2 regions of the Aminobacter sp. 01T433 genome follow, and region 2 is predicted to be linked to the other one. Evidence: riboswitches for the same ligand, from Rfam matches in the RefSeq annotation. Region 2 holds a riboswitch; the other holds the start of a gene.
The links. A riboswitch is a leader RNA that binds a small molecule or an ion and turns the genes downstream of it on or off. The one in region 2 is predicted to bind S-adenosylmethionine.
Positions count from the first base shown of each region.

Region 1: another riboswitch for S-adenosylmethionine. It lies ahead of AC1DLV_RS02825 (O-succinylhomoserine sulfhydrylase); the one in region 2 lies ahead of metA (homoserine O-acetyltransferase MetA).

Region 1 is NZ_JBFTPR010000001.1:558,612-563,499, reverse strand. Features, by position in the region: gene AC1DLV_RS02835 (ABC transporter substrate-binding protein) at 1-582, opposite strand, end outside; gene AC1DLV_RS02830 (2'-deoxycytidine 5'-triphosphate deaminase) at 675-1,763, opposite strand; SAM riboswitch at 1,905-1,982, shown strand; gene AC1DLV_RS02825 (O-succinylhomoserine sulfhydrylase) at 2,026-3,219, shown strand; gene AC1DLV_RS02820 (DUF6454 family protein) at 3,271-4,203, opposite strand; gene apaG (Co2+/Mg2+ efflux protein ApaG) at 4,393-4,785, shown strand; gene AC1DLV_RS02810 (Hsp33 family molecular chaperone) at 4,792-4,888, opposite strand, start outside.
Region 2 is NZ_JBFTPR010000005.1:79,381-84,268, forward strand. Features, by position in the region: gene AC1DLV_RS09630 (DUF2125 domain-containing protein) at 1-360, shown strand, start outside; gene AC1DLV_RS09635 (prephenate/arogenate dehydrogenase family protein) at 450-1,385, opposite strand; gene hisC (histidinol-phosphate transaminase) at 1,389-2,501, opposite strand; SAM riboswitch at 2,653-2,730, shown strand; gene metA (homoserine O-acetyltransferase MetA) at 2,781-3,704, shown strand; gene AC1DLV_RS09650 (LysR family transcriptional regulator) at 3,774-4,631, opposite strand; gene AC1DLV_RS09655 (MFS transporter) at 4,766-4,888, shown strand, end outside.

The DNA.
Region 1 (4,888 bases), on a different contig from region 2:
CTTCATCCAGTCGACGAGCACGAACTTGTCGGAGACCACCGCGTCGAGACGACCATTGGTCAGGTCGGCCATCGCCTCATCCTGGGTCGGGTACAGCTTCACATCGGCACCGGCCTTGGCGTAGTGGTCCTCGGCATAGATGCTTTGCGTGGTCGACGCCTGCGCGCCGACTGTCTTGCCCTTGAGCGCGTCTGGCTCAGGCGAGGTCAGCGTCGAATCCTTCAGCGCCACCAGCGCCAGCGGCGTGGTGTAGTATTTGTTGGTGAAATCGACCTGCTGCTTGCGCTCGTCGGTGATGGTCATCGAAGCAACGATGGCGTCGAACTTGCCACCCTTGAGGGCTGGAATGATGCCGTCCCAATCTTGCGTTACGAACTCGCACTCGACCTTCATCTGCGCGCAAAGGGCAGTGGCGATATCAACGTCGAAGCCGACCAGCTTGCCGTCCGCTGTCATGCTGTTGAAGGGCGGATAGGCGCCTTCGGTACCGATCTTCAATTTCTCTTGCGCCGAAGCAGCACCTAGGGTCAACAATAGCGCTGCCAGCGAAGCTGCGCAGGCGAATTTCCGTGAAATCTGCATGAACGTCTCCCTTAACCGGGCGCTCTTTCCGAGCGTCCCTAGCTTAGCCAATCACAGTGGCTGGAAATGGACAAGCAGACCAAAGGCTAACCTTAGGTCATGCGGAAATGCTTGGAGAGCTTCAGCCCCTGGGCCTGGTAGTTGGAGCCGAGATCGGCACCGTAGAGCGCGCGCGGGCGCGCCATCATATGTTCATAGACCAGGCGACCGACGACTTGGCCGTGTTCCAAGATGAAGGGCACCTCGTGGCTACGCACTTCAAGCACGGCACGGCTGCCGGTCCCGCCGGCGCTCGAATGGCCGAAACCGGGATCGAAGAAGCCGGCATAATGGACACGGAACTCGCCGACCAACGGGTCAAAGGGCGTCATCTCGGCGGCGTAAAGCGGCGGCACGTGCACCGCCTCACGCGAGACGAGAATGTAGAATTCGTCGGGGTCGAGCACCAGTTCGTCAGCGCCGTGATTGTAGATCGGCTCCCAGAAATCGACGACGTTCTGGGCGGCGCGCTTGTCGACATCGACAAGCCCGGTGTGATGCTTGCCGCGATAGCCAACGATGCTGCCCGGCGTGCCGGCCAGATCGATGGACAGCGCAATACCGCCGCCCGAGATGTTCGGCGGATCGATCGCGACCAGCCGGTCGGACAGATGCAGCGCGTGAAGCTCCGCCTCCGACAGCAGCGCATTGCCCTTGCGAAAGCGGATCTGCGACAGGCGCGAGCCCTTGCGGGCGACGATCGGAAACGTGCGCGGGCTGACCTCGAGATAAAGCGGCCCGGTATAGCCTGCCGGGATCTTGTCGAACTCCTGGCCACGGTCTGTCATCACGCGGGTGAAGATGTCGAGGCGGCCCGTCGAGCTCTTTGGGTTTGCGGAGGCCGAAACATCGGACGGCAGAGCAAGGCTTTCGAGCAGCGGCACGATGTAGACGCAGCCTGTCTCCAGCACGGCCCCGTTGGTCAGGTCGATCTCGTGCAGCTTGAGCCGGTCAAGCTTGTCCGACACCAGAGAATTGGGACCAGGCAGGAAACTGGCGCGGGTGCGGAACGCCGTTGCGCCCAGCCTGAGATCGAGGCTCGCCGGCTGGATCTGGTCGGCATCGAGCGATGGCGCCAGAAGCGCGCCCGAGGCGAACAATGCCGCGATGTCCTGGTCCGGAAGAATGCCCGATTGCCGCAATTGCCTCACTCCTTTACAGCGCCCGGCCCGAACGGACAGCCCAGGATCGCTGGACCCGGACCTGTATCCGGGGTCATATGCGTGGCCCAAAACGTTTAGTCGACCCCGCGATTGACGCAAGCAGGCTGCGGGTCTAAAGGACATTTATCCCGTGGTGATTTGGCCGGTCGGCTTGCAGCCACGTTAAACAAGTCGCTAAAGGGCCGCGTTGTGGACCGGTTGCGACTTTTCGCGACCGGTTTTTTTGTATTTGGATTTGGCTATGACCTCCGAAAAGCAGCGCAACTGGAAACCCCAGACCACCCTCGTCCATGGCGGCACGCTCCGCTCCGAATTCGGCGAAACCTCCGAGGCGATCTACCTCACCCAGGGCTATGTCTACGAGAGCGCGGAAAGTGCTGAAGCCCGCTTCAAGGGCGAAAGCCCGGGTTTCATCTATTCGCGCTACGCCAATCCCACCGTCGACATGTTCGAAAAGCGCATGTGCGCGCTCGAAGGTGCTGAAGACGCACGCGCCACAGCCTCCGGCATGGCTGCGGTCACGGCCGCGATCCTGTGTGGGCTCAAGGCCGGCGACCATATCGTTGCCGCGCGCGCGCTGTTCGGCTCGTGCCGCTGGGTCGTCGAGACTTTGGCGCCGAAATACGGCATCGAGGCAACGCTGGTCGACGGCACATTGATCGAGAATTGGGAAAAGGCGGTCCAGCCCAACACCAAGCTGTTTTTCCTGGAAAGCCCGACCAACCCGACGCTCGAAGTGGTCGACATCGCCGCTGTCGCCGCCCTTGCCAATTCGATCGGCGCGCGCCTGGTCGTCGACAATGTCTTTGCCACGCCGATGCAGCAGAAGCCGCTCGAACTCGGCGCTCATGTCGTGGTTTACTCCGCGACCAAGCATATTGACGGCCAGGGCCGCTGCCTCGGCGGCGTCATCTTGTCGGACAAGAAGTGGATCGACGAGAACCTGCACGACTATTTCCGCCACACCGGCCCGAGCCTGTCGCCGTTCAACGCCTGGACGTTGCTCAAGGGCCTGGAAACGCTGCCGATACGCGTGCGCCAGCAGACCGAAACCGCAGGCAAGATCGCCGATTTCCTGGCCGGCAGGCCGGAAGTGTCACGGCTGATCTATCCCGGCCGGGCCGACCATCCGCAGGCCGACATCGTCAAGAAGCAGATGAAGGGCGGTTCGACGCTGCTGTGCTTCGATCTCAAGGGCGGCAAGAAAGCGGCCTTCGCCTTCGAAAACGCGCTCGACATCATCCTGATTTCCAACAATCTCGGCGACTCTAAGAGCCTGATCACCCATCCGGCAACGACGACGCACAAGAGCCTCACCGACGAGGCCCGCGCCGAACTCGGTATCGACGACGGCACGCTGCGCCTGTCGGTCGGCCTCGAAGACGCCGACGACCTGCTCAACGACATCGGCGATGCGCTGCAGGCAACGCGCTAAGACAATGGCGCTCCGGTTAGCCGGAGCGCCATTTTCATATGCCGATCCGTTTTACGGCAGCTTGGTTTCGTAGACGTAGAGCTTCGTCTCGTTATCTTCTGGAGCTGCCGTCAGGCGCAGGCCGGTCTCGGTCTTTTCGATGAGGACGGGATTGCCGGTGATGGACTTGCCCTTTTCCGTCCAGATCTGGACCGGCACCTGAAACAACGGACGGCCTTGCTTGAGATCCACGATCTCGATGCCACCAAGACGGAAGACCTGCCCGTCAGGGCCCGGGCGATACTCTGTCAGGCCGGTGCAGACCGCCTGACCGGGCTTGAGCAACGCGCAATCCTGATAGTCGATATAGTGCGCCGGATTGAGCGTGCGGGTCTTTTCCGGATCGAGTGCCGACTCCGGCACGGTCAGGTCCTCATTGACGTTCCAGGTGTAGAAGCGGCGCGAGCCCCAGCTCACGGCATGCAGCGTGCGCTGGCCGGGATCATAGACAACGCCGCCGATATGATCGGGGAAACGAAAGACCTCGGTCGCCTCCAGCGTTTCGGGATCGACGCGGTAGATGATCGACTTGCTGTTCGGCCGGTACTCGGCAACCGGCACCCACAGCCAGCGGCCATCATAATCGATACCGCCCGGGTGGTAGATGGCTCCATCGCCAAGCTTCACCTGGCCGACGAGCTTGCCATTGGCGTCAAGCTTGAACAGATGCCCGGCCCCTTTGCCCTCATCGCGGTCAAGCCCATTTTGGGGAGCCTCGAATTTCTTGGTCCGCTCGATGATCTCGACGGAGGACATGAACAGCGCATCGCCGACACGCGCGAAGCCCTGGGGGTGGAAGGTGTCGAATTCCAGCATCGGGGATTTGACGAGCTGCCACTCCGTGCCTCTGGTCAGCTTTTCGATACCGCTTGCGAGGTCGTCAGCATATGCAGCCGTGCCAGCAAGGCAGGCCGAGGCGAAAAGGAGGGCGAGGAGGCGTTTCATTGCAGTGATTCCTTGTCGTTGGACGACGCGGAAACTGGCCTTGGCGCATGACGGCCGGGTGACGTTGAGGCGTCGGTGAGGTGAAATCCACTGCGCATTCATCACATTCGGCGTGAAAATGAAAAACGAAGTTGACCCGCCGCCTCGTGCGGCGGACTCTGTCATTGTGCAGGCCAAGGAGCGCAGCATATGTATCGCGCGGTCACACGCAACATCGCCGTCGAGGTCGAGCCGTTCTACATGGAGGATCGGTCCGAGCCTGCGGAAAACCGTTATGTCTGGGGCTATCGCGTCACGATCGAGAACAACTCGGATGAGTTCGTTCAGCTCTTGTCGCGCTACTGGCACATCACCGACGCTTCAGGGCGGGTCGAGGAGGTTCGGGGACCGGGCGTGGTCGGCGACCAGCCCGAACTCAATCCCGGCGACAGCTACCAATATGCGTCGGGCTGCCCGCTTTCGACACAGTCAGGCATCATGGTCGGGCGCTACACCATGCGCAACGAGGCGGGCGAGATGTTCGACATCGCCATTCCCGCCTTCTCGCTCGACCTGCCCAACGCGCGCCACAGGCTGAATTAAACGAGATTACTGGACCGGCGCGAACTCGGCAGGGTCGAATTCGTAGGACTTCGAACAGAACTCGCAAGCAACCCGAATGACGCCGTCCTCGACGCTCTCGGTG
Region 2 (4,888 bases):
ACGACGCTGAACGATGGCGTTGCCCTTGTGACGAGCAGGCAGCCTGTCTTGCGCGGTCAATCAGGCATGATCCGTTCGATGACGCTGACATCAGGCGGCAGTGCGGGTGTGGCACTCAGCGGGCCATGGTCGATCGATGCCGACGGGCTGGTCGACGCCGAGCTGAAGGTGATCATCCAGAACCCGCGCGACCTGTCGCGCATCCTGTCGGACGTTATCCCCGAGCAACGCCAGCAGATAGGTTCGGTGTTTTCCGGGCTTGCCTTGCTTGGAGACGCGCCGACCCTGCCCCTGCGCATCGTCAAGGGCCGCGCCACGCTCGGCTTCATTCCGCTAGGCATGATACCGGCGGTGAAGTAGCAGGGGAGTATGGGATTAAGGCAGTAGGGCAGTATGTGGCGCGCGCTTCGCTTGAGCGTACTGCCCTACTCCCCTACTGCCCCATTCCCCTAACTTTTCGCCGGATGCTCGATCGCCTCACGGCCGAAGTTCGGCGCATCGACTTCCTGGCCGGCCTCGATGATCGAACGGCGGATGGCGCGGGTGCGGGTGAACATCTCGAACAGCTTGTCGCCATCGCCCCAGCGGATCGCCCGCTGCAGCGAAGCCAAGTCCTCCGAAAAACGTGCCAGCATTTCGAGGATCGCATCCTTGTTGTGCAGGCACACGTCGCGCCACATCGTCGGATCGGAAGCCGCCAGTCGGGTGAAATCGCGGAAACCGGATGCCGAATACTTGATCACTTCGGACTTGGTCACCGCTTCGAGATCGTCGGCGGTTCCAACGATGTTGTAGGCGATGATGTGCGGCAGGTGCGACACGATCGCGAGCGTCATGTCGTGATGTTCGGGGTCCATCGTGTCGATGTTGGAGCCGCAGCGGCGCCAGAACTCCGACAGCTTTTCCAATGCCACCAGGTCGGTATCAGGCAGCGGCGTGAAAATGCACCAGCGGTTTTCGAATAGGTCGGCGAAACCAGCGTCTGGGCCTGACTTTTCAGTACCGGCGAGCGGGTGGCCGGGGATGAAATGGACGCCTTCCGGAATGTAGGGTTGCATCTGCGCGATGACCGAGGCCTTGGTCGATCCGACATCGGTGAGGATAGCGCCCGGCTTGAGCGCCGAAGCGATGTCGCGGGCAACCGCGCCGGACGAGCCGACCGGCACCGAAACGATGATGAGGTCGGCGTCCTTGACCGCAAGCTTGGCGTCGGTCGAGTAGCTATCGCCGAGGCCGAGTTCTTCGGCGCGCGCGAGCGTTTGCGCACTGCGCGTCGAGATGGCGATGTGGCGGGCCAGGCCCTCGCGTCGGATGACCCGGGCGAGCGAGGAGCCGATCAGGCCGATGCCGATGAGGGCGATCTTTTCAAAAAGGGGATCGGACATGGTTCAACTTTTCAGAAATTCGGTGAGTGCGGCGATCACGCCGCGATTGGCCTCTTCGGTGCCGATGGTCATGCGCAGCGCATTGGGGAAGCCGTAGCCGGCGACCCTGCGCAGGATATAGCCACGCGCGCTGAGATATTCGTCGGCCAAATCGGCGCCATGCCCGGCATCGTCGGGGAAGTGGATAAGCAGGAAGTTGCCGACGCTCGGCGTGACGCGAAGGCCAAGCTTTTCGAACTCGGCGACCAGCCATTCCGCCCACTGGGCGTTATGCGCCACGGTGCGCTCGACATGGCTACGGTCTTCCATGGCCGCGACGCCGGCCTCGATCGCCGCCGCATTGACGTTGAACGGCCCGCGCATGCGCTCCAGCACGTCGATAACGTGCGCTGGCGCATAGATCCAGCCGATGCGCATGCCGCCGAGGCCATGGATCTTGGAGAAAGTGCGCGTCATGACGACGTTCTCGTTGCCCCCGACCAGTTCCACGCCCGACTCGTAGTCGTTGCGGCGGACATATTCGGCATATGCGCCGTCGAGCACCAGGAGCACATTCCTGGGCAGCGCCGCATGCAGGCGGCGCACTTCCTCGAACGGCAGGTAGGTGCCGGTGGGATTGTTCGGATTGGCCAGGAAAACGATCTTGGTCTTGGGCGTTACCGCAGCGATGATCTTGTCGACGTCGGCCTTCTCGCCAGTCTCCTTGGCAACGACCGGGGTCGCGCCAGCGGCCTGCGTGTAGATCTTGTAGACCATGAAGCCGTGCTCTGTGTACACGGCCTCGTCGCCCGGCGAGAGATAGCTCTGCGCAAGCAGGCCGATCAGTTCGTCCGAGCCGTTGGAGCACAGGATGTTGGCCGGGTTGAGCCCATGGGTCGCCGCGATCGCCTGCCTCAGGCGTGACGACGACCCGTCGGGATAATACTCCATCTTATGCGCCAGTTTCTGGACAGCCTCGGTCGCATGGGGCGAGGCACCAAGCGGATTTTCGTTCGACGAGAGCTTATGCACCTTGGTCACACCTGCGCCCGCAGTGCTCTTGCCGGGCACATAGGCTGCGATTTCCATGATGCCCGCGCGGGGTTCGGGGCGAATCTGTTCAGGTGCCTTGCTCATGTCGAAAATCCTGGATTGGCGCCTCCGGGCGGAGGTCGCAGCGGGAATACCGCCCGAGGCACATAATGTCGAGGAAAACCGGCTATTGTGGCGGCTCTGGCGCCCCATTTGGGTCGCAGTTGACGCAATCGGCGACCGGGCGTAATAGCAATGATGGATCCGTGGTGATTTGGCCGGTCGGCTTGCAGCCACGTTAAACAAGTCGCTAAAGGGCCGTTTGCGATCCGTAAACCGGCTTTGCGACAGCAATGCCGGTTTTTGTTTTTTGGAGTTCGCACAGTGCCAATCAAGATCCCTGATCAGCTCCCCGCCCGCGAAGTGCTGGTGAAAGAGGGCGTCTCCGTCATGGACGAGCAGACAGCGCTCCGCCAGGACATCCGCCCGCTGCAGATCGGCCTGCTCAACCTCATGCCCAACAAGGTGCGGACGGAGACGCAGATCGCCCGCCTGATCGGTGCCAGCCCGCTGCAGGTGGAGCTGACGCTGGTGCGTATCGGTACCCACAAGGCCAGGAACACGTCCGAAGACCATCTCATCGCCTTCTACCAGACCTGGGAAGAGGTGAAGGACCGCAAATTCGACGGCTTCATCATCACCGGCGCGCCGGTGGAGTTGCTGCCCTTCGAGGAGGTGACTTACTGGGACGAACTCAAGCAGATCATGGATTGGACGACGACCAACGTCCATTCGCCGTTCTTCATCTGCTGGGGCGCGATGGCGGCCGCATGGCATTTCCACCGCGTTCCGAAACACACGCTGGAGGAAAAGGCCTTCGGCGTCTTCCGTCACAACAACAACGCGCCTGCCTCCCCCTATTTGGCCGGTTTCTCGGACGATTTCGCCATTCCGGTGTCACGCTGGACGGAGGTCCGTGCCCAAGACATTCCCGAGGGCTCCGGTCTGGAACTGCTGATGGAATCGGAAGAGACCGGCCCGAGTCTGCTGGCCGAAGAAGCCGGCAACCGGCTCTACATGTTCAACCACATCGAATACGACTCGACCTCGCTCAAGGAAGAGTACGACCGCGATGTGGCTGCAGGCGTGACCATCGCGGTGCCGCACGAATATTACCCCGATGACGACCCGCAACGCCGGCCGCTCAACCGCTGGCGCTCGCATGCCCACCTGCTCTTCGGCAACTGGATCAACCGAGTCTACCAGACCACCGCGTACGATGTGGAGAACATCGGCAAAAACCGGTAGCCAGCTCACTCAGGACCGCGCTCGAAGCTGAGCGCGGTCATCAGGACTTTTTTTACCGGCAAGGGTGCTCTATCCCGCCGACGCGCCGTGCTCGCGGAAGGCGCAGGCCAGGATGCGCAGCGCTTCGCGCGAGCGGCGGTCGGTCAGCGTCGAATGCAAAACGATTTCCGATGACGGCACCTGAGGCAGGCCGAACTTGCGGCTGATCTCGATTGTGCCGGGCGGCGAAAGCCGGCTGGAGAAGACGGCCGTGGCAAGGCCGGCTGAAACGGCGGCCGTCACCACCGACGACCCACCGCCGAGAAACACCTCGACCCAAGGGATACCGGCATCGTCGAGCGTGCGGGTGGCGAGATCGCGGACGCCGCAGGCCCGCGACAGCGCAGCTAGGCGAATCGGCTCGCCCTGGCGATGATGGAAGTCGGGGGTCGCAAACCAGCCGAAATGCTCGGGCCCCAGCACCTCCCCATCGCGGCGGTCATCCTCGCGCCTGACAATCGCGGCATCCAGCTTGCCGCGATCGAAGGCGTCGAGCAGGTTGCTCGAATTGTCGACCTGAACCTCTATCGTCAGCGCCGGATCGTGCTGGTTGAGCCGCGCAAGCAAGGTCGTCACCTCCGGCCCGGCAACATGTCCGGCGATGCCGAGCGCAAAACGCCGCGTACCGCATGACAGGCCGGCAACCGCATTGTCATGCGCGACCAGGAAGGCGCGCGCGGAATCGATGAAAATCGCGCCTTCGGCGGACAGCCGCACGCGGCGCGGCGTGCGTTCGATCAGCTTGCGGCCAACCCGCTCCTCGAGCCGCTTGAGCTTGACGCTGACCGCCGCTTGCGTCGTGCCCATCGCATCGGCGGCTCGGGTGAAACTTTGCAGCTCCGCCACCATGACAAAGTTCCGCACCGCCTCTGGGTCGAGCCACAGCATCGCGTCCATTCCGATTTGTTATCACTGAAATAGAATTGCATAGCATTTTTTTATGTTCAAGCGTCGCTTATCTGGGGCTCTCAAAGCAACATGACGGCAAGACGATCGCTCCTGCCGGCAGCCAGAGGTGCCAGATGAACCAATCAAGCAGAAACGTCCTGGCGCTCGCCGCCATCTGCCTCGCCGCGTTGATGTTCGGACTTGAGATCTCCAGCGTGCCGGTGATCCTGCCGACGCTCGAACACGTACTGCATGCC